DNA from 3 places in the Vibrio sp. SCSIO 43133 genome. Region 2 is predicted to be linked to each of the others. Evidence: predicted binding sites of a transcription regulator. Region 2 holds the regulator's gene; each other region holds the start of a gene.
What was found. The regulator MetJ, encoded in region 2, represses methionine synthesis genes. The targets are predictions, from matches to a motif close to TTAGACNTNTANANGTCTAA.

Region 1: a site for MetJ is predicted at 3,638-3,657, ahead of metE (5-methyltetrahydropteroyltriglutamate--homocysteine S-methyltransferase). Genes of this name have one in related genera too.
Region 3: a site for MetJ is predicted at 6,272-6,291, ahead of metN (methionine ABC transporter ATP-binding protein MetN). Genes of this name have one in related genera too.

What each region holds. Positions count from the first base shown of each region.
Region 1 is NZ_CP068024.1:1,297,864-1,305,444, reverse strand. It holds gene yciA (acyl-CoA thioester hydrolase YciA) at 1-395, shown strand, start outside; gene JKJ11_RS06275 (YciI family protein) at 469-765, shown strand; gene JKJ11_RS06270 (GspS/AspS pilotin family protein) at 775-1,179, shown strand; gene metE (5-methyltetrahydropteroyltriglutamate--homocysteine S-methyltransferase) at 1,236-3,515, opposite strand; gene metR (HTH-type transcriptional regulator MetR) at 3,713-4,624, shown strand; gene JKJ11_RS06255 (ArnT family glycosyltransferase) at 4,700-6,196, opposite strand; gene melB (melibiose:sodium transporter MelB) at 6,538-7,581, opposite strand, start outside.
Region 2 is NZ_CP068024.1:3,326,747-3,334,327, reverse strand. It holds gene JKJ11_RS15580 (malic enzyme-like NAD(P)-binding protein) at 257-1,516, shown strand; gene metJ (met regulon transcriptional regulator MetJ) at 1,583-1,903, opposite strand; gene JKJ11_RS15570 (O-succinylhomoserine (thiol)-lyase) at 2,163-3,332, shown strand; gene JKJ11_RS15565 (bifunctional aspartate kinase/homoserine dehydrogenase II) at 3,341-5,767, shown strand; gene metF (methylenetetrahydrofolate reductase) at 6,105-6,995, shown strand; gene JKJ11_RS15555 (PadR family transcriptional regulator) at 7,118-7,581, opposite strand, start outside.
Region 3 is NZ_CP068024.1:746,671-754,251, reverse strand. It holds gene JKJ11_RS03680 (YitT family protein) at 223-822, shown strand; gene treC (alpha,alpha-phosphotrehalase) at 871-2,553, opposite strand; gene treB (PTS trehalose transporter subunit IIBC) at 2,630-4,054, opposite strand; gene treR (trehalose operon repressor TreR) at 4,288-5,232, opposite strand; gene JKJ11_RS03660 (MliC family protein) at 5,232-5,600, opposite strand; gene gmhB (D-glycero-beta-D-manno-heptose 1,7-bisphosphate 7-phosphatase) at 5,638-6,189, opposite strand; gene metN (methionine ABC transporter ATP-binding protein MetN) at 6,389-7,423, shown strand; gene JKJ11_RS03645 (methionine ABC transporter permease) at 7,413-7,581, shown strand, end outside.

The sequences.
Region 1 (7,581 bases), 1.6 Mb from region 2:
ATACAACATCAAACACACCTAAAGGCCAACCTATAATTCGCACTCTAGCTATGCCTGAGAATACCAACGCGAATGGCGATATATTTGGTGGTTGGATTATGTCTCAATTGGACTTAGCCGGCGGTATCCTGGCGAAAGAGATCTCTCATGGCCGTATCGTGACGGTTTCAGTTTCAGGAATCACGTTCAAACACCCTGTAAAAGTTGGTGATGTAGTTTGCTGCTACGGTGAATGCACCAAAATTGGTAACACCTCAATGACTATCAATCTAGAAGTATGGGTTAAACCAGTAAGTCTAGAGGGTGTCGGTGACCGTTACCAAGTATGTGAAGCTACCTTCCATTACGTTGCCATTGATGCAAATGGACGCCCTCGTCCAATTAATCCAAATTAAAGCGCTTCTAGCGATGACTTTTCCGTGAAAAAATGACATCTTAAGAGGACATGACTATTTGAAGGAAACAAATATGTGGTACGTTATTTTTTCACAAGACGTTGAGAACTCGCTAGAAAAACGTCTCAGCGTTCGCCCACAACATCTGGAAAGACTTCAAACACTCCAAGATGAAGGTCGATTGCTCACCGCAGGCCCAATGCCAGCCATTGACAGTGATAATCCGGGAGATGCTGGGTTTACAGGCTCAACCGTTATTGCTGAGTTCGAGTCGTTAGCGGCAGCGCAACAATGGGCAGATGCCGACCCGTACATTGAAGCTGGTGTTTATGCTAACGTTATCGTTAAACCATTTAAGAAAGTATTCTAAAGGCGAACGATGAAAAAATCTCTTTGGATGGCTCTCACGGCAGTGACCGTGTTAGCGGGCTGTTCTAGCGCCAATGATGACCAACAGCGTCAGATAGAAATGCTAGCTCAAAGCCGCGCTAGCGTGTTGTCTTCTGGTTTGCCTATTGAACAAGGCCCGTTGTCCATCATGAAGGCCTCAGCCAACAAAGGCACGGTTGAAATTATGATGATCTACAATACCGATGCCAAAGGCGCTAAACCGCTTGATACGGTATTGCGTAACAGCATGAACTATTACTGTACCGATCGTGAAGTGAAATCAAATCTGGATATGGGTTTGGCCTACCGGATCAAAATTCGCAACTCGCGCGGTCAACTTATGGTAGACCAGCTTGTCACCAAAGACTATTGCGACAAGCCGCCTGCCAACTAATTCGAATCATCGAAAAAAAGGCTTGCATCTGCAAGCCTTTTCTATTTTTCTACCGATTAACTTAGCTTTTTACGCAAATTACTCGCAGCTTTCACCAAGTTGTTTAATGATGCTTCCGTTTCTTCCCAGTTACGTGTTTTTAAACCGCAGTCTGGGTTCACCCATAGTCTCTCTACAGGAATGCGCTCAGCCGCTTTCTCAATCAACTGCTCAATCCATTCAACGGTCGGGATGTTTGGAGAGTGAATATCGTAAACCCCCGGCCCAATCTCATTTGGATAGTTAAACTCTTCAAACGCATTTAGCAGTTCCATATTTGAACGAGAAGTTTCAATGGTAATCACGTCTGCATCTAACGCAGCCACAGATTCAATGATTTCATTGAACTCGCTGTAACACATATGAGTGTGTATTTGAGTTTCTGGTTTAGCACTTGCCGCGGACACTTTGAACGCTTTCACCGCCCACTCTAAATATGCTTTATGGTCACGCTGTTTTAACGGTAAACCCTCGCGAATTGCAGGTTCGTCAATCTGAATGATATTAATTCCAGCGTTCTGCAAATCATTAACTTCATCTTGAAGTGCTAATGCAAGCTGATTGGCTATCGTTTCTCGCGTCACATCCTCACGAGGGAACGTCCAGCATAAGATGGTCACAGGCCCCGTTAACATACCTTTCATTGGTTTTGAGGTTAACGACTGAGCATAGGTTGACCACTCGACTGTCATTGGCTTGTCACGTTCGATATCAGCAACCACGATGGCAGGTTTAACACAGCGCGATCCATAACTCTGTACCCAACCAAATTGAGTAGTTTGAAAGCCTGAAAGATTCTCTGCAAAATACTCCACCATATCATTACGTTCAGCTTCACCGTGCACCAAAACATCTAATCCGGTGGCTTCCTGTCGCTCTACCGTATCTTTGATAAACGCATGCATAGCAGTTTGATAACTTGGGAAATCAATGTCATTACGTTTGTACGCCGCACGTGTTTGTCGAACTTCAGAGGTTTGCGGGAACGAACCTATCGTCGTAGTTGGCAATAAAGGAAGCTTCAATACTTCTTTCTGATGATGGGCTCGCTCATCATAAGGTGCGCAGCGATCACCGTTGGTTTGGCCCAAAGCGGCAACACGCTTTTGAACCTCAGGCTTATTTACCCAAGTCGATAGCTCACGCTCTATAATGGGTTGACTGTATTGAGCACAATACTGTTTTGCATCTTCATCGCCATCTAATGCCTTAGCCAACCATTGCACTTCACTAACCTTCTGTTTGGCAAAAGAGAACCAGTTTTTTGTCCCTTCTGGAAGTTTGGTTTCCAGTTCTAAATCAACCGGGCTGTGTAGCAAAGAGCATGAGGTGGCCACCCACAAGCGTTCACCAAGCTTTTCTTTTACTGGCTGCAATTGTTGGAGCTTACTGTGTAAATTTGCGCGCCATACATTTCGACCATTGATAGTACCGACCGATAACACCCAATCTTCTGGTAATTGATCAACCACGATATCTAGCTGTTCAGGAGCCGCAGCCACATCAATGTGCAGGCCATCAACACTTAGTTGCTTAATCACATCTAACGATTCAACAACCGAGTCAAAATAGGTTGTCAGTAGCACCTTCACATCACTTCTAATTACCTGATAAGCCAGCTTAAAACTACTTAGCCATGGCTTTGGAAGCTCAAGAGATAGTATTGGCTCATCAATTTGTACCCACTCTACACCCAGTTTTTCTAGCTTCGCTAAGATAGCTTGGTAGGCTGTCAAAAGACGTGGCAACAGCGTGAGTCTATCAAAACCGTCTTCGACTTCTTTTCCAAGGTAAAGGTAACTCAACGGGCCTAGAAGCACAGGTTTCACATTACTGCTGTTTTGCTGAGCTTCATTTATTTCATCAAATAACTGGGTCCAACTTACTTGAAAACTATCTTGAGAGGAAAACTCAGGAACAATGTAGTGATAGTTTGTGTTAAACCACTTCGTCATGTCTGACGCTGCTTCGCCACTGCAACCGCACTGAGCCTGTGACTGACCTCGCCCTACACGAAAAAGCGTATCAAGGTCAGGAAAGCCTTTAGCATGTCGCTTTGGCACATGGCCTAGTAGTAGGCTGGTACTAAGTACATGGTCATACCAAGCAAAATCACCCGCTGTCACGAAAGATAGTTCATTGTCGCGTTGCAGCGCCCAGTTATTCTGTTTGATGTTACTTGCAGTTTGCTTGAGAGCAGCTTGGTCGCTCTCCCCTTTCCAGTATTTTTCTAGAGCAAATTTGAGTTCGCGTTTTTCACCGATGCGTGGATAGCCAAGAATGTGCGTTACTGTCATGTTGATGTCCTTTATCTGAAGCAGTCTGGATGGCTAAACTATCCCCCAGCCAATAAATATGAACAATCTCAAATTATTCACATTGAATATGAAATTAATTCAACAATAGATAGAAAACACTTTTGGACGTCTAGATGTTTACACATCTTATAAATCACGTTAAGTTAATAGTTAAGGGAACAGGATGAGGGATATTCATGATAGAGCTAAAGCACTTAAAAACATTGGCATCGCTACGAGATACAGGATCACTAACTGCGACCGCCACATCGCTACACCTAACTCAGTCCGCCCTCTCTCATCAACTAAAGGACTTAGAAGCGCGTATCGGCTCACCGTTGTTTATTCGCAAGACACGCCCAGTTCGATTTACCTCAGAAGGTGAGATACTGCTCAACCTCGCGAACGAAATTCTTCCACGCATCGCGCAAGCAGAAGGTGATTTAGCGGGTCTCAAGGAAGACATCAACGGTCGTTTACACATGGCTATAGACTGTCATTCTTGCTTTCAGTGGCTGATGCCCGCTTTGAAAGAGTACCAACTCGCTTGGCCACATGTAGAGCTTGATTTTTCCTCTGGCTTTGGCTTTGAGCCTATTCCTGCTTTGGTTGCTGGAGAGCTAGATCTGGTGATTACCTCTGATATTCAGCCGCGATCTGAAATTCATTATGAACCCCTGTTCGATTTCGAGATGCGTTTAGTCACGTCCATCTCTCACCCATTAGCAGAAAAATCTGTAATTGAACCCGAAGATCTATCAGAGCAGACCTTATTGACGTATCCGGTTCAAAAGCAACGTCTTGATATAGTCAAACATTTCTTAACCCCAGCAGGGATAGAACCAAAGAAATGGAAGCAAGCTGACAACACCTTAATGTTGGTACAAATGGTTTCGGCGGGTTTAGGGGTCGCTGCTTTACCTAACTGGGCAGTGAGTGAGTTTTCTCGTCAAGGATTAATTACCAGCAAGCCACTGGGACAAGGGCTTTGGCGAAGACTCTTTGCTGCGGTGAGAAATGGAGAAAAGGATAAACACTATCTGCAGGCATTTTTCGGCACAGCAAGAACGCAATGTCAGCAACATCTGGAAGGTATCAAGATAGCTTAAGTTCTATTGTAATAGTCCATTCAAAAAGTAAGCCCTCCATAGTGGAGGGCTTACTTCGTTATAACGCAGTACTGCTTAAGAACGTGGACTCACGATTCCCAAACATACTGCTTGCTGTTTGTCCTGAGGAGACTCTTGATAAATCACTTCTTGCTGGATATCTGGTACAAACTGCGGCCATTCATTAGTAAAGCGAGCAAATACCCCTTCTTTACATCCTGCCCCCACATTACCCATCAACAACACACCTTGCTGCTCAATCGCCTCGGCTGTGATATGGCGGTTGTAAACATTGGGTAGCGTCTCATTGCTCCACTGATTCGTCATTTTTGGATGAGGTGCAATATAGAAGGTAAACCATTGAGAAAGCGGTGTTCCACCAACTAATGTCAACGGCTTGTCATTATGTTGATACCAAAACTGCTCTGCTTCGCTGCTTAACGTCTTAATCCCGCTAAAGTTCTGTCCCGCATTACGAACGTTAAAGAGCATAACCGAGGCATAGCCAGCAATCATAACCAATGCCATGACTGACAACACTTTAAATGGTCTCGATAGTTTACCTACCACATCTTTTGCTAGATAAGCGACCAACACAGCTGGCGCAGGCATGAAGAACGGGTGCAACCATTCTACAAGGCGATTACCTTTATGGAAGGTAAACCAAGCCATGATAAGTACCAGAGGAGCCAATAAAACAAACGTTGTTAGCCATACTTTTTCAGGCACATCTTTAGTCAGTTTCAGCGCTCGTTTTCCCAGCAGCGCCGCTAACAAAACAAACGGATAGAATACCGACAACAGCGCTAACCAACTACCAGGACTCAACTGCGCCGATACTTGACCACTCACCCACTTCACTGACGAGAAGTTGTTGGCGAACATCCAAAAGAAATTTGGCGTTACTAAAGCTAAAAATGCAACAATACCGGCATAGAAATACGGTTCTTTCCAAAAGCGACGCACGCTTGGCACCGTAAGGCTAAGTATAAATACCATCGCAACTGGTGCGAAGGTCGTGTATTTAGCCATTGCAGAGCAACCAGCTAACACGCCAAACGGCAACCACCACTTCGCGTTTTCATAAACAGCTTTGACAAAAAACAATAAAATCCATGACCAAGAACCGAACAACAAATAGTTGTCGTTATATGGAATGGCTTCAAAGTTGATAACGCCCGATAAGTTCAGAGTTAGCAGCCCCAACCAAGCTAAGGCTATTGAGTCTGTGAGTTTGTAAGCGAGTCTGTAGCAACCCAGCATACCCAATGCGATAACAGAGAAGTGTCCTACGTACCAAAATGCTGACGCAAACTCTGTGGTATCTGAGACCAGTAAAATACGAGCAAAAAAGCCTACAAACCACGGATTGTTCGGACTTCCCCATTCACCATTACTGGCCCAGTTCAACGCTTCCACTGCGTCATAAGGTACGGTTGGATCTAGGTGATAAGACACCAAAGACCAAGCGACGGCATAGAAAAAACACCACATAAATGCAAAGCGATGCGAACGCTGCACATCTGTTGAACTCGTGGATGCTCGGTCAAAACTGAGAATAGTTGAAAACATTGGCTAAAAAGGGCTCCCCTAAAAAGTCAAAATAGAAGGTTTTGGCGATAGACTTTACTCACTTGAAGTGCATCACAAAATGGCTTCAAGTCATTTTTTTGTAAATATCTTAGTTATTAATAAGTTATATAAATTAATGATACTTATAATATGAATAGTCTATATGGATAGATAGTCAAGAGCTGTAATGAAATGTCAGCATCGAAGGGACAGAAGAGTACCTTCAGATCGGAAGAGTAAAACGAGAAGTGACTGATTCTATTTATGAATCACACCATTCAATACATTCTGTACAAACTGCATTAAACCGTGTGATTCATAATAATTAGAGAGATGTTGAATTATTGCGCGTTAACCGTTTGAGGCTCCACCTGTTCGATGTGCTTAACCGCACTCTCAGAAAACCCGTCGTGCAGATGATAATAGCGTTTATAAACAATGCCACTAATCGCCATTAAGATTGCAGGTAAGCCCACCATCATGAACTCAATGCCAAAAATTGTATCCGCAGTTTGTTCTACGTTCGGTACATAGCCGACTAATGACAGCCCCACACCAACGATGAAGCCACCAGCTGCACCCGCGAATTTTACCAACATGGTTTGAACTGAGAAAATAACGCTCTCGCTGCGACGACCAGTTTTATATTCACCATAGTCCACAACATCAGCAAGCATTACTGTTTGTAGTGCATTCGCAATACCGATACCAAATTTGATAGCTGCACCTGATAGACCGATAAGCACCACGTTACCCGGAGCCAAGCCACTCATCGCAAGTAACAGGCCACATGATAGTATCGGGAAACCACAGGCGATAAACCACAAGTTCTTTCTAGGCAACTTAGCAGCAATGCGTGGGAACAAGAAAACACCCGCGACTTCCGCAGCACCAGCAACCATCATATAGATTGGGAAAAGTTCAGGATTTCCTAGTGCATAAGAAAAGTAGTAGATAGCAAATCCGCCCACTAACAAGTTAGCGATTTGGAAAGATAATACCGTGCCAATCAGTGCTTTTAGTTGGTCATTTTGACCAATAATTACCATGACATCTTTGAAATTAAACTTCTCCGCTGCATTTGCTTTGATGTTGGTATCTTCTTTTACGTTGCGAGCTACCAAGAAAGCACTTAACACAAATAGAATCGCGATTAGGATTGATAGATTGAAGAAACCGTCTCCTTGATTGCCGTCTCCTAACGTACCAACAATATGCAAGCCGTAAGTACCGATGATAAACCATGCCAAGCTAGCGAATAGACGAGGCCATACGACCAACTTCTCTCGTTCTTGTCTAGAGCTAGACAGCGCTGGAATCATTGACCAATAAGGAATATCCATAATAGTATAGGTCAGTCCCCATAAGATGTACGCTGCCGCAGC
Region 2 (7,581 bases):
CTTCGGCGTCCTTTTTGTTTTGAGGCAAAAATAAAACAATTCTGTATACAATCCATTCAAAATTCTAACTATCTAGCGTAGTATTAATAAATCAGAGTGACGAACCGCTGTCACACAGACCATGCGTCAGTATCCCCGTTCGTGTTGTCCACTCTGTTGAGTCTGTAACCCTTTAGAAGCAAAGCTAATAATTACAAAGCGGTTTATACTCACACATTCAGTCTTTAATACTCGTAGAATAAGCAGGATTGCCACCATGTCCGATGACCAACAAATCGACGAATTTCGCCAACAAGCGCTTGATTATCATGCCAACCCCGTCCCTGGAAAAATTGAAATTGCTCTGACTAAGTCTGCTGACTCAGCAGCTGACCTCGCCCTTGCATACAGCCCTGGTGTGGCTGAGCCAGTGCGTGAAATCGCACAAAACTCTGAAAATGTTTATAAGTACACAGCCAAAGGCAACATGGTTGCGGTCATCTCTAACGGTACTGCGATTTTGGGGCTAGGTAACTTAGGCCCACTGGCGTCGAAACCTGTTATGGAAGGTAAAGCGCTACTGTTCAAGCGTTTTGCTGGTCTAGACTCTATTGATATCGAAGTGAAACATCGCACGATTGATGAGTTTGTTGATACGGTAGCTAACATCTCTGATACCTTCGGTGGTATCAACCTAGAAGATATTAAAGCCCCAGACTGTTTTGAGATTGAACGTCGTCTGATTGAACGCTGTGATGTGCCGGTGTTTCACGATGACCAGCACGGCACTGCGATTGTAACGGCAGCAGGTATGCTGAACGCGATTGAACTGCAAGGTAAAGATCTGAAAGAAGCGCGCATTGTATGTCTTGGTGCTGGTGCCGCAGCTATCGCGTGTATGGAGTTATTGATTAAATGTGGCGCGATGCGTGAGAAGATCTACATGCTTGACCGTAAAGGTGTGATTCATACTCGCCGCGACGATTTGAACGAGTATAAAGAGCTGTTTGCTAACAACACCGACATGCGTACCTTGGAAGACGTCATTGAAGGTGCGGATCTGTTCCTAGGTGTATCGGGCCCTGACTTACTTGAACCAGAAGCTTTGAAACTGATGGCGGATAAGCCAATTGTGTTTGCCTGCTCAAACCCAGATCCAGAAATCAAACCTGAGCTTGCTCATGACGTACGTGATGACCTGATTATGGGCACTGGGCGCTCTGACTACCCTAACCAAGTAAACAATGTCCTGTGTTTCCCATTTATCTTCCGCGGTGCGCTTGATGTACGTGCAAGTGAAATTAATGACGAAATGAAGCTAGCTGCGGTTGAGGCGATTCGTGAACTTGCCAAAGAAGAAGTACCACAAGAGGTGCTTAAAGCGGCTGGTGTAGAGTCACTTACTTTTGGCAAGGAGTACATCATTCCAAAACCAATGGATCCACGTTTGCTGCCACGTGTAGCCAAAGCGGTTGCTCAAGCTGCAGTCGATTCCGGTGTTGCGCGAATTGAGATGCCAGAAAATTATATGGCTTAATTTCTCATACTCGAGCAAATAAAAAAGACGGCATAAATGCCGTCTTTTTTCATTCTACGTCAGAATTTACTCTTCATCGAACGCTTCAAACTCAATTCCCATTGCTGTCATCAGCTCTTTAGCTTCTGTTGGGATGTCGTCTGGACGGTCTTTTCTCAAGTCTTCGTCGGTTGGAAGCGGTTGACCAGTGTAGGCGTGTAGGAAGGCTTCGCACAATAGTTCACTATTGGTTGCGTGGCGTAAGTTATTGATTTGGCGACGAGTACGTTCATCAGTCAACACCTTTAGCACCTTCAACGGAATAGACACCGTGATCTTTTTTACTTGTTCGCTTTTTTTTCCGTGCTCCGCGTATGGGCTAATGTATTCGCCGTTCCAATCTGCCATTGCACACCTTCGCTCTATTAATCATAAGTAGTAGTAATAAGAATGCTGCAATTTTAGCGGGATTTACTGCCATAAGCAAAGACATATAGACGTCTAGAAGTGTTGACGTCTCACAAAATGGAAAGTAAAGTGGACATTCATTTTAACGCAATGTTAATTTTTTAATGTTTGCCACTTTTGTTGGTTCCATATTCACTGACAAAAGTAGACACTGAATAACAGCCCATCAGCCCAATGCGATTTGATAAAGGAAGTTTCTATGAGCAATCGGAAGCCAGCGACAATAGCCGTACGTACTGGTATCGAATCAGATACCCAGCACCATGCTGTGGTACCGCCAATTTACCTTTCTACTAACTATGGTTTCCCTGCGTTTGGAGAAGTGCCTACTTACGACTATACCCGCTCTGGAAACCCAAACCGTGGTTTGCTGGAGCAAGCATTGTATGAGCTCGAATCTGGTAAAGGAGCCGTTGTCACTAACTGTGGTACGTCTGCGCTAAACTTGTGGGCGTCGGCTTTTTTAGGGCCTGAAGACACTATCGTGGCTCCGCATGACTGCTATGGCGGTAGTTACCGACTATTCAATACTCGTGCGCAAAAGGGTGATTTTAAAGTTCAGTTTGTCGACCAAAGCGACGAGGCGGCGTTAGATGCTGCACTTGAAGCGAAACCAAAGCTCATTTTACTTGAGACGCCGTCCAACCCGTTGGTTCGAGTCGTCGATATCGCTGCTGTTTGCGAAAAAGCCAAACAAGTCGGCGCGCTAGTGGCGGTTGATAATACCTTTCTGACACCTGTGTACCAAAAGCCTTTAGAGCTTGGCGCTGACTTTGTTATCCATTCAACCACCAAATACATCAATGGTCACTCTGATGTGATTGGTGGCGTTGTGATCACCAAAACAGAAGAGCACGCGGAAGAGCTTGCATGGTGGGGCAATTGTATTGGGGCAACGGGGACACCGTTTGATAGTTATATGACGCTACGTGGTATTCGTACGTTAGGTGCTCGCATGCGTGTGCATGAAGAGAGCTCTCAACATATTCTCGAGTTCTTAAAGCAGCAGTCACTGGTTAAAGTGATTTATCACCCAAGCTTGCCTGAACATCCTGGACATGAGATTGCCAAGAAACAGCAGTCAGGTTTTGGCTCTATGTTGAGTTTTGAGTTTGCAGGAAGCTTTGAACAGCTGAAGTACTTTGTGGGTGAACTCAAGTTGTTCTCACTGGCTGAATCACTTGGTGGTGTTGAAAGTTTGATTTGTCACCCCGCTTCTATGACACACCGAGCAATGGGAGAAGCAGCCTTAGAAGAAGCGGGCGTTTCTCAGCAATTACTGCGCCTGTCTGTGGGGCTGGAAGATGCCTCCGATCTGATTGACGATTTACAGCAAGCATTTGATAAAGCGAAAACGTTCCAAGGATAAGTTGAGTTATGAGTACCACACCCGCTCCGGCGAAGAAGCAACTACATAAATTTGGCGGCAGTAGCTTGGCGGATCCTGAGTGTTATCGTCGTGTCGTTTCCATTCTTAAAGATTACTCACACAATGAAGATTTAATTGTGGTGTCTGCTGCAGGCAAAACCACAAACCGTTTAATTGAGTTTCTCGATGCGCTTAATAAAGATGGTCGTATTGCTCATGAACACCTTCAGTCTTTAAGACAGTTCCAAAACGAGCTCATTGATGAGTTGTTGCAAGGTGATGAAGCAGAGCAGCTTAAATCGCTGCTCAGTGATGAGTTTAGTACTTTAGGTGAACTGGGCTATCCCTTGAGTGAGGCGCAGCGTGCGGCCGTGCTTGGTCACGGTGAAGTATGGTCTTCTAGATTACTGGCTGCGCTTTTACGTCAATCTGATTTGCCTGCGGTGGCGCAAGACGCTCGCGCTTTCTTACGAGCAGAATTTGGCACGCAGCCGGAAGTCGATCGTGCGAAGTCTTATGCCTTGATTAAAGATGTCTTAGCTCAGCATGCTCATCATCGTATTGTGATTACCGGTTTCATGGCGCAAAGCGATGAAGGTGAGACGGTTTTGTTAGGGCGAAATGGTTCTGACTATTCGGCGACTGTGATTGGAGCACTTGCCGAAGTCTCTTGCGTGACAATTTGGAGTGATGTTGCAGGGGTCTATAGTGCTGACCCTCGTGTGGTGAGCGATGCCTGTCTTCTCCCATTATTAAGGCTGGATGAAGCCAGTGAATTGGCTCGCTTGGCCGCCCCTGTGCTACATAGCCGTACGCTTCAACCTGTGGCGCAAAGTGTTATGGATTTGAACTTACGTTGCAGTTATCAACCTGAGTCAGGCTCTACGCGTATAGAACGAGTGCTGGCGTCTGGGCGCGGTGCTAAGATCATTACCTCGCTAGATGAAGTACTGTTGATTGACCTCGCATTCGCCAGTGGTCATGATTTTGCTCGCGCGCAAAACGAAGTGCTGAATGGTTTGAAGCGAGCACAGCTTGAGCCGCTAGCGTTTGAAGCGCAGTCTGACCAAGCACGTTTGCGCCTTGCTTATACTGCAGAAATTGCGTCAGGTGCACTCAATGAGTTACAAGACCTAGCCATTGAAGCGGAGATTAAGCTAAGAGAAGGGTATTCTATGCTGGCCGCTGTAGGGGCTGGTGTGACTAAGAATGCCAACCACTGTTTTGGTTTTTATCAGCAGCTTAAACATGCGCCGGTAGAGTTTTTCTCGGAAGCAGAATCTAAGTTAAGTCTTGCTGCTGTGTTGAGAAAGTCTGACATTCAACCTCTGCTTAAGTCCGTGCACACCCAGCTGTTCCAAGCTCAAAAACGCGTTGCTGTCGCCTTATGTGGCAAGGGTAACATTGGCTCTAGTTGGCTGGCGCTGTTTAAAGAGCAGAAAAGCGAGCTAGAAAAGCGCCGTGGAATGAGTTTTAACTTAGTTGCCGTGGTGGATAGCCAAACGTATTGGCTTGATGACCAAGGCATTAATGAACAAACCGTGCTGGAGCGTTACGAGGATGAAGCTGTGGCGTACCAAGGCGATGTTTGGTTACAGCAGCTTGCTAATCTTCAAGGTTACGATGAAGTTGTTGTTCTTGATGTGACGGCGAGTCCTGCATTAGCCGAGCGGTATCAGAGCATTGCGGAAAATGGCATGCATTTAATTTCGGCCAACAAAGTAGCGGGTTCTGCACCAAGTGTTAGTTATCACGCAGTGCAAGATGCATTCTCGAAGACGGGGCGTCACTGGCTGTATAACGCGACGGTAGGCGCAGGGTTACCAATTAACCATACAGTGCGCGATTTGCGTGAAAGCGGTGACGATATTGTGGCGTTGTCCGGTATTTTTTCTGGGACGTTATCTTGGTTGTTCCAGCAATTTGATGGCAGCGTGCCTTTCAGTGAGCTGGTAGATTTGGCTTGGCAACAAGGTTTGACCGAACCGGACCCTCGCGCTGATCTGGATGGCTCAGATGTGATGCGTAAGTTGGTTATTCTTGCTCGTGAATCTGGTTTAGATATTGAGCCTGATGCAGTAGCGGTGGAGTCACTGGTTCCGGAGGAGCTTGAGGAGTTGTCTCTAGATGGCTTTTTTGAAAAGGCAGAGCTACTGAGTGAAATCCTACAAGAACGTCTAGAGAAGGCGCAGCGTGAAGACAAAGTGCTGCGTTATGTGGCGCGTCTTGATCGCCAAGGTAAAGCTCGTGTCGGTATTGAAGCTTTGTCTAAAGAGCATGCACTTGCCAATCTGCTGCCGTGTGACAATATCTTTGCTATCGAAAGTAAGTGGTATAAAGATAACCCATTAGTAATTCGTGGTCCGGGAGCGGGACGTGAAGTAACTGCCGGTGCGATTCAGTCGGATTTAAATCTAATGTCGAGTTTCTTCTAGCGCACAACAAGTTGTTGGTTTTAAATTAGTTCTATCTCTAGGCTAGCGATAACCGCTAGCCTTTTTATTTGTTGCTTTTGCCTTATGTCCCTTCTTACCCCATCACTCGTTACTTTCTCGAAAGTGAAGATCTCCTGAAACGCGTGACTCTGCTTTAGTTTCCTTAACTAAGCACATGAAAAAAATTCATAATGACTCTATTGACTTTAAATGCCATTCATTTCATTCTGTAGACATATAGACGTCTAAACGTCAAAACATAAAATTCAGATATAGACAGACAGGTTTTATCTAAGGTTGGATGGGATAACCAACCTTGGTATTTAGGGAGAGAACCATGGGATACACACACGCTGGACACATCGATGCTTTGAACCAGAATATTGCTGAGCTTTCTGACAATATCAACGTTTCATTTGAGTTCTTTCCACCGAGCACGCCAACAATGGAAGAAACCCTTTGGAAGTCTGTTCACCGTCTTAAAACGCTGCAACCTAAGTTTGTTTCTGTGACCTATGGAGCGAACTCTGGCGAGCGCGACCGTACTCACTCAATTATCAAAGAAATTAAATCAGAGACCGGACTTGTCGCGGCGCCGCACCTGACTTGTATTGATGCGTCTCGTGATGAGCTTATTGATATTGCTGAGGATTATTGGAGCAATGGTATCAAGAACATCGTTGCCCTACGTGGTGATATCCCAGCAGGTGGTGGCCAACCGGATATGTATGCCTCTGATCTGGTCGAACTGCTAAAGTCGCGTCATGATTTCGATATTTCGGTAGCGGCTTTCCCAGAAGTACATCCAGAAGCGAAGAGTGCTCAAGCAGATCTACTGAACCTAAAGCGCAAAGTGGATGCAGGTGCAAACCGAGCGATTACTCAGTTCTTCTTTGATGTAGAAAGTTACCTGCGTTTCCGCGACCGTTGTGTGGCCGCTGGTATCGATGTGGAAATTGTTCCAGGTATCCTACCAGTTTCAAACTTTAAGCAGGCGTCACGCTTTGCTGGCATGAACAAGGTAAAAGTACCAGGTTGGATGCAAAAGCAGTTTGAAGGTTTAGATGACGACCCAGTGACTCGCCAGTTAGTCGGTGCGAGTCAGGCGATTGATATGGTTCGTGTATTGAGTCGTGAAGGGGTAAAGGACTTCCATTTCTACACGCTAAACCGTGCTGAAATGACTTACGCACTATGCCATACATTAGGTGTACGTCCTCAGGTTTAGTGATTTCTTAAGACTTCCTCAATTAAAACAAAAAAGCGTCAGGTGTATTACAATACTCCTGACGCTTTTTTGAACTCAAGAACCAAACTAGGTCGATAGCGACCCTAGCTTGTCTACTTGTTTTACGCTAACGCTTCTAATTCAGACAGTGCTTCTTCTGCCCATTCTAACCATGCTTGACGAGCAAGTAGGTTACGGCGCAGTGTTAGACGCTCAAGGCGAGCGTGTTTGTCTAATGTGTTTGGTGTAGCGTAGTAGGCCGCTTCAATTTCACGGTAGTGCGCAACAAGCTTTTTCGATTCTTCGATTAACTCTTCAAGTTGAATGCGGAAAGCAGCTGATGGTTGTACCGCACAGGCCGCTAGTTTCGCTGAGAATTCATCACGTACTGTAGGGTGTACAGTTGGTTGTTCAAACCATTCGCCTAACGCGCTACGGCCTGAGTCAGTGATTGAATAAACTTTACGATCTGGTTTGCCTTCTTGGGGTTCAAGTTTGCAAGTAACCAGTTCTTTGTCCGCCATTTTGTTTAGCTCACGATAAACTTGCTGGTGGCTTGCTTTCCAGAAGTAACCGATGCTCGCAG
Region 3 (7,581 bases), 1.0 Mb from region 2:
AAATTGGAAATTTCTCATGCAGTTTTCTCATAGTGAACCTTAGGTATCATCATGGGCGCCTGAATTAGTACGACAATGTGTACACTAAGTGTCAATAATTCCATTTACACAGTGTAAAATTTGAATTACATAGGTTTACCGCAAATTTCGCCTTCAAGCTACCGAAAAGATCATCTTTTCAATACTATTGCGGCGATTATTACTAAGAAGAATTTTGAACTGATGCAAAAACACTCACGTAGAGAAGATTGGATAGCAATACTGACTGGTACATTTATTGTTGCCCAAGGTATTTTCTTTCTTCAGTCGGCTCAACTATTAACTGGCGGTACCACAGGCCTGGCGCTTCTTGTAAGCCAGTTTGTGCCAGTTTCTTTCGGTACCTTGTATTTTGCCTTCAATAGCCCGTTCTATCTGTTAGCATGGAAACGCTTTGGTAAACGTTTTGCCGCGAGTAGTGCTATTTCGGGGGCGTTGGTCTCTGTTATCACAGATAACATGTACCGTGTCGTGTCACTGGATCAGATTAACGATATTTATTGTGCTATTGCTGGCGGCTTGCTGATGGGGCTCGGCATGCTGATTCTATTCAGACATCGCTCAAGTCTTGGTGGGTTCAATGTGCTTTGCCTGTTTATTCAAGATAAATTTGGTATTTCAGTTGGCAAAACTCAAATGGCAATAGATTGCTCGATCCTAGTCGCTTCGTTCTTCTTTGTCTCACCGAGCGTCATTATGATCTCCATCTTGGGTGCAGTGATGCTGAACCTTGTTCTAGCTATGAACCATAAGCCTACCCGCTACGTAGTGACCTACGGTTAATACCAATGCCCTTCGCTTTCCTCTCAGTTCGGCGAAGGGCATTGCTCGTTACTTATTAATCAAAATAGCTACCGTCTCATACGGCTTCATGACTACTTTTTTCTCAAGCGTTACTTTGCGTTCTAGGCCGTAGTTACTCAAGACTCGTTGTCCAGTGAGCGCAACGAAAGATTCAGGTAGAGTGACCTGAGTCTCCTGCCCGAAATAGTTATTCAGGCATAGCAACATGGTTTCAGCGTTTTCTCGCAGATATCCATGCACCTGTTCATGCTCCGGGAACAAATCAGTATAACTACCATCGGTTATCACAGGCATCGTTTTGCGAAGAGCGATAAGCTCCTTGTAGAAGTAGAACACGGATTGTTCGTCTTGAAGTGCTGCCTGAGCATTGATCTGCGAGTAGTTTTCAGAGACTCCAATCCAAGGTGTTCCTGAAGTAAAGCCAGCATTAACACTGCCATCCCACTGCATCGGCGTACGAGAGTTATCGCGAGATTTTTGCTGCAAAATCGCCATCATCTCATCATGAGACGTTGTGCCCTCTTCAACCATTAGTTTGTACATATTCAAACTTTCCACATCACGATACTGAGCAAGCTCAGTAAAGCCTGGGTTAGTCATACCAATCTCTTCGCCTTGGAATATGTATGGCGTTCCCTGCATTAAATGGACGGATGCTGCGAGCATTTTCGCCGACTTATTGTGATAGCGGGTATCATTACCCAAGCGGCTCACAATACGTGGCTGGTCATGGTTACACCAAAACAGTGCTCCCCAACCTTTGCCATTCAGACCCGTTTGCCAATGGTTGAAAATCTGCTTGAGCTGGGCAAAGTCAAAATCCGCTTTAGTCCACTTCTCTCCATTTGGATAATCAACTTTCAAGTGATGAAAGTTAAACACCATCGACAGCTCTTTGCTATCTAACGCGCTGTATTGCTGGCAATGCTCTAGCGTTGTCGAAGACATCTCACCGACCGTCACTGAACCATACTTTTGGAATACCGCTTCGCTGATCTCTTGTAGATATTCATGCACTCTAGGGCCATCAGTGTAAAAGCGACGGCCATCACCAATATGATCATCTGCAAAATCTTGCTGCTTTGAAATCAGGTTAATGACGTCTAACCTAAATCCATCGACTCCTTTTTGCGCCCAAAACTCAATCACACGTTTTACGTCGTCTCGAACAGCAGGGTTCTCCCAGTTCAGATCGGCCTGCTCTTTGGCAAACAAATGCAAATAGTATTCGTTTGTGGCTTCATCTAGTGCCCATGCAGAGCCACCAAATTTAGATTGCCAGTTGTTTGGGGCTTGCCCATCACGACCAGGTTTCCAAATATAATAATCACGATAAGGACTTTGCTTATCACCAAGAGCCGACTGGAACCATTCATGCTGTGTTGACGTGTGGTTCACTACGATATCCATGATTATACGAATCCCCTTTTGATGAGCTTGTTCTAGTAGCTCATCAAAATCTTGCATGGTGCCAAAATCAGGGTTAATAGCGTAATAGTCAGCAATATCGTAACCGTTATCAATCATTGGAGAGGCATACACTGGTGTTAACCAGATAGCATCAACACCAAGCTGATCAAGGTAATCTAGCTTTGAGGTAATGCCTTTGATATCCCCCATACCTTTGTTGCCGCTGTCACAAAAACTCTTCGGATAGATTTGATAAATAGTGGCGGTTTTCCACCAGTCTTGTTGAGCTTGTTGACTCATCGATTTCAATCTCACTTACCATTACAAAAGAAACAAAAAGAAAACAGTGGCTCAAATTGAGCCACTAATGGGGGAGTTACGCGCTTGCAAGCTCTAGCTCGCCTTTTGACTGAGCGCGTTTATACAGGAACAGGGTTAGGATAATTGGCACCGCCATAGCTACTAGCATCGCCATTAGATATACCGTCCAGTACTGAGGTTGGATGGAAAGAATACCCGGTAGACCACCAACACCAATACCATTCGCCATTACACCAGCGCTACCACAAATCGCTGCAGCAAGCGCACTACCAATCATGGCGCTCAACATCGGGAATTTGTATTTCAAGTTAATACCGTACATTGCAGGTTCTGTTACTCCTAAGTACGCAGAGATAGCAGCAGGAACTGAAATATCTCGTTCGCCTTCGCGCTTACTAATAATGATGATACCGACAACTGCAGAAGCTTGAGCAATGTTTGACAAAGCAATCAAAGGCCAGATTGGCGTACCGCCAAGGTCTTGCATAAGCTGTAAGTCAACGGCGTTAGTCGTGTGGTGGATACCCGTTATCACAAGTGGTGCGTATAGGAAGCCAAATACCATAGAACCAAGAACCGCGAAGTCACCCGTCATCGCAGCTTTCGCTGCAAATGCAACACCGTCACCCAGCACGCGACCAAAAGGACCAATAAGTGCGTGCGCTAAAATCACAGATAGAATGATTGAAACGAAAGGCACCACAACCAGATACAGGTAACTTGGAACAATACGTTTAAGGTTCGTTTCGATAAAGGCCAACGCAACACCGGCTAACATGGCCGGAATGACCTGAGCTTGATAGCCCACTTTCTCTATCACGAATAAACCAAAGTCCCAGACTTCAGGAACCTGCTTACCGATTAAGTAGGCATTCATTAGTTGTGGCGACACCAAGGTCACACCCAGAGTAATACCCAGAATAGGTGTGCCTCCCAGTTTTTTCACTGTCGACCAGCACACACCAACAGGCAGGAAGAAGAAGATTGCTTCACCAATTAACCATAAGAACGAATGAACCGTGGCCCAGAACTGGCTGATTTCAACCAGCGTCTTGCCATCGAACATGCGAATGTCGCCAATGACATTTCGAAAACCAAGAATCAGACCGCCAGTGATAATCGCAGGTAAAAGAGGAACAAAAATTTCGGCTAGATGCGAAATACCGCGCTCGAGAATATTCATATTTTGGCGAGCAGCCAGTTTGGCATCATCTTTTGATGCAGCTTTCTTGCCCGCCATGTCAATAAGTAGCTTGTATACTTCATCGACTTCAGTACCAATTACGACTTGGAATTGGCCAGCATTGGTAAAGCAGCCCTTAACAACCTTTAAGCTTTCTAGTGCTGATTTATCTGCTTTTTCTGTGTCGTTAAGAACAAATCTCAGACGAGTTAAGCAGTGACTCACACTGGCAATGTTGTCGGCACCGCCGACCCCTTCGATGATGGCTGCAATATCTTGCTTCGCTATCTTGCTCATCGTATGTACACCTTTTTACTGATATAGAGACGTTGGATAACAAGCGTCCATGTGTCTCGTTGTATTAATAATACCGCAATGCGCCAATGGGAACATTCCCAAAAATCTAAATGCAGTGTGACACACGAGAAAAAAACGTAAATGGGAACATTCCCATTAATTGAGAGTGATCACAATAATTGTAGAGAAATGCATCAAAAGAAAAGGATGAGAAGACAGAGTAGAAGCCGTGTTTACACAGCTTCTTGTGTGAGATGAGAGACGATAGCGTCGCCTTTCAATTGCTTAATCAATAGGTTAGCTGCTTTTTCACCTGCTTGATGATAGCCAGGATCAATACTGTAGATATTCGGGAATAAAAATGACAACAATTCATTGCCACCAATACCCGTGACAATAATGTCCTCTCTTCCTAACTCTTGTAAGCGCTTAATGGTACCCAGTGCTAGAGTATCGCTGGCGCAGACAATGGCTTGCAGGGAATCACTCACCACATCATCCACTAGTGAATATGCACTCTCATGATGAAGTGCTCCGGTACGAAACCGAGCCGGCAATTGCTGCTCTTCACACCAAACTTGATAAGCGTTTAAGCGAGCTAAGCCTGTAGTTTTATCTTCAGGATCTACACCAATAAACGCCAGATCACTCACGCCTTGATCTTTAAGCTTATTCAGAACCGCGTGGATCAAACCGGCATTGTCGTAATTGATCGACGACACTCGATCGGTATCCATCGCAATCACAACTACCTTTTCATCCCAATCTGCCACGGCATCCAGATCCAACTCGGTAAAACCAAACACTATTACCCCATCCACATTTCGCTTTCGCAACACGTTAAGATGTTCATTAGTTTTCACCGGATCGAACTGGCTTTCCATAATCACAACGTCATAGCCTGCCGCATAGAGTACATTAAGCATGCTGCTGACGGCTTTGTTTTCAGAAGGGGAATCCAGTCGAGAAATGATCACACCAATCACGTTCTGAGCTCCACCACCTCGCATAGACTGAGCCGATTTTGACGGAACATAACCATGCTCCGCGATCACCTGCTCTACCTTTTCGCGAGTCTCAGGCTTAACTTTGGGGTCATTGGTCAACACTCGAGAGACGGTCGATTTGCCGACTCCCGATAGTTTCGCGATATCAAGTATGGTCAGTTTTTTAGTCATTAGCCTTTAGGAATACTGCGTGTGGTCATACGGCAGGACTTATCAGTGACACCATTCATTGTTAGCATGCCTTCTCGACCTTTACTGAACAACTCAATATTAGAATCGGTTTGCGATTCACCATCCAAGGTATAGCGCACGCCGGATGCTGAGGGGACTCTATGCAACGGATATTCCGTCTTGTCTATCAGCAAAAGGATTTGTTCACTGGAAAGTTGAGTGACCTGGAAATTTTGACTATCACACTCATATTGGAGCACATGATAACTACCAGCTGTGGATTCCGTTTGTCCGCCACTACTGCATGCCGCCAATCCACTCACCAATAAAACGGGTAACAACGTTTTTTTTGCAATTGAAAGCATCATTTCTCCTCTTTAAGGCCAACACCCATTCAGTATGTGTCTATTTAGCAAGATACGCTGGTACGTCGCGGATGCTATCAAGAACCGTAGTCGCAATGGACTCGCCGCGCTCAGTAACAGGCTTACCTGTACGAACTAAAATCTTAGTACCCACACCAGCCGCTTCAGCCGCCATCATATCTTCAGCTTTGTCACCCACCATAACGGATTTAGCCATGTCTATCTTGAGAAAATCTCTTGCCGAAATGAACATCCCCGGTTTTGGCTTACGACAGTCACAATCTTGTTTGTAGTCACCAACTCCGTGCTCTGGATGATGAGGGCAGTAGTAAATACCATCAAATTCGATACCATTATCTGAGAAGTTCCAGTCCATCCATTGAGTTAGAGACAAAAAGCGGTCTTCTGAGAACATCCCACGAGCGATCCCTGACTGGTTCGTTACTAGCACGAGCATGTAGCCCATATCTTGTAACTTCTTGGTCGCTTCAAACACACCTTCAACATATTCGAAGTCATGTTCATCGCTTACATAGCCATGGTCGATATTGATTACGCCATCACGGTCTAAAAACACAGCTGGTTTTGCCACAGGTTACTCTCTTGCTCTAGATAAGTGCTAATGACATGAATTATTACATGCTTTTATATCCACATCACTATGAAAATGCCGTTTAGACGTCTAGACGTAAAAATATCTATTGACACAAATCGGTGAAACCCATAGCATCTTCTATCAATTGAGATGTAGTTCAAACTTTTATGCTACTCATTGGGTTTAGGTTGCTTAGATGATCGAAATTAATCAGGTAAACAAAGTGTTTTATCAAGGGACAAAGGAAATCAACGCTTTGTCTGATATTAACCTTCATATTGCTGAAGGCACCATCTTTGGTGTGATTGGCTCGTCCGGTGCAGGGAAAAGTACCCTGATTCGTTGCGTTAACATGCTAGAAGCACCGACGTCTGGAGCAGTCATTGTTGATGGTATTGACCTGACTAAACTGTCCAAGTCAGAGCTAAGCGAAACGCGCCGCAATATTGGCATGATCTTTCAGCACTTTAATCTGCTTTCATCTCGTACCGTATTTGAGAACGTCGCGTTACCACTTGAACTTGCAGGTAAAGCAAGTTCTGATATTGAGAACAAAGTCTCTGAACTGCTTAAATTAGTAGGCCTTGCCGACAAGCGTGACACATATCCGGCTAACCTGAGTGGCGGACAAAAGCAGCGCGTCGCCATTGCTCGAGCCTTAGCTTCTGACCCTAAAGTTCTGCTATGCGATGAAGCGACGAGCGCACTAGACCCAGCGACGACTCAGTCTATTCTTGAACTGCTCAAAGAAATTAACCGTAAACTTAAAATCACCATGTTACTTATTACTCATGAAATGGATGTGGTGAAAAGCATCTGCCATGAAGTAGCAATCATTGGTGATGGTCACCTTGTAGAGAAAGGCACTGTGGGCGAAATCTTCGCTCATCCTAAAACCGAGCTCGCGCACGAATTTATTCGCTCCACACTGGATCTTTCTATTCCGGAAGATTATCAAGCTCGCTTGCAAACCGAACGAGTTGAAGGCAGTTACCCACTGGTACGCCTTGAGTTCACTGGAGCAACCGTTGACGCACCGCTAATGACGCAAATTGCGCGCAAATACAACATTGATGTAAGCATTCTCAGCTCAGATCTTGATTATGCCGGTGGGGTTAAATTTGGCATGATGGTTGCTGAGTTATTCGGTAATGAAAGCGATGATAATGCAGCAATCCAATACCTTCGTGACCACAATGTAAAAGTAGAGGTACTTGGCTATGTCCTTTAATACTGTCTCTGAATGGCTATCACTTAATGGCAATCTACTGCTCGGCGCGACATGGGAAACGCTCTACATGGTCGCTGTTGCTGGCATTGTTGGCTTCGCAGTAGGTATTCCGCTAGGGGTGATTCTCCATACGACGAAGAAAGGTGGCTTGCTGGAAA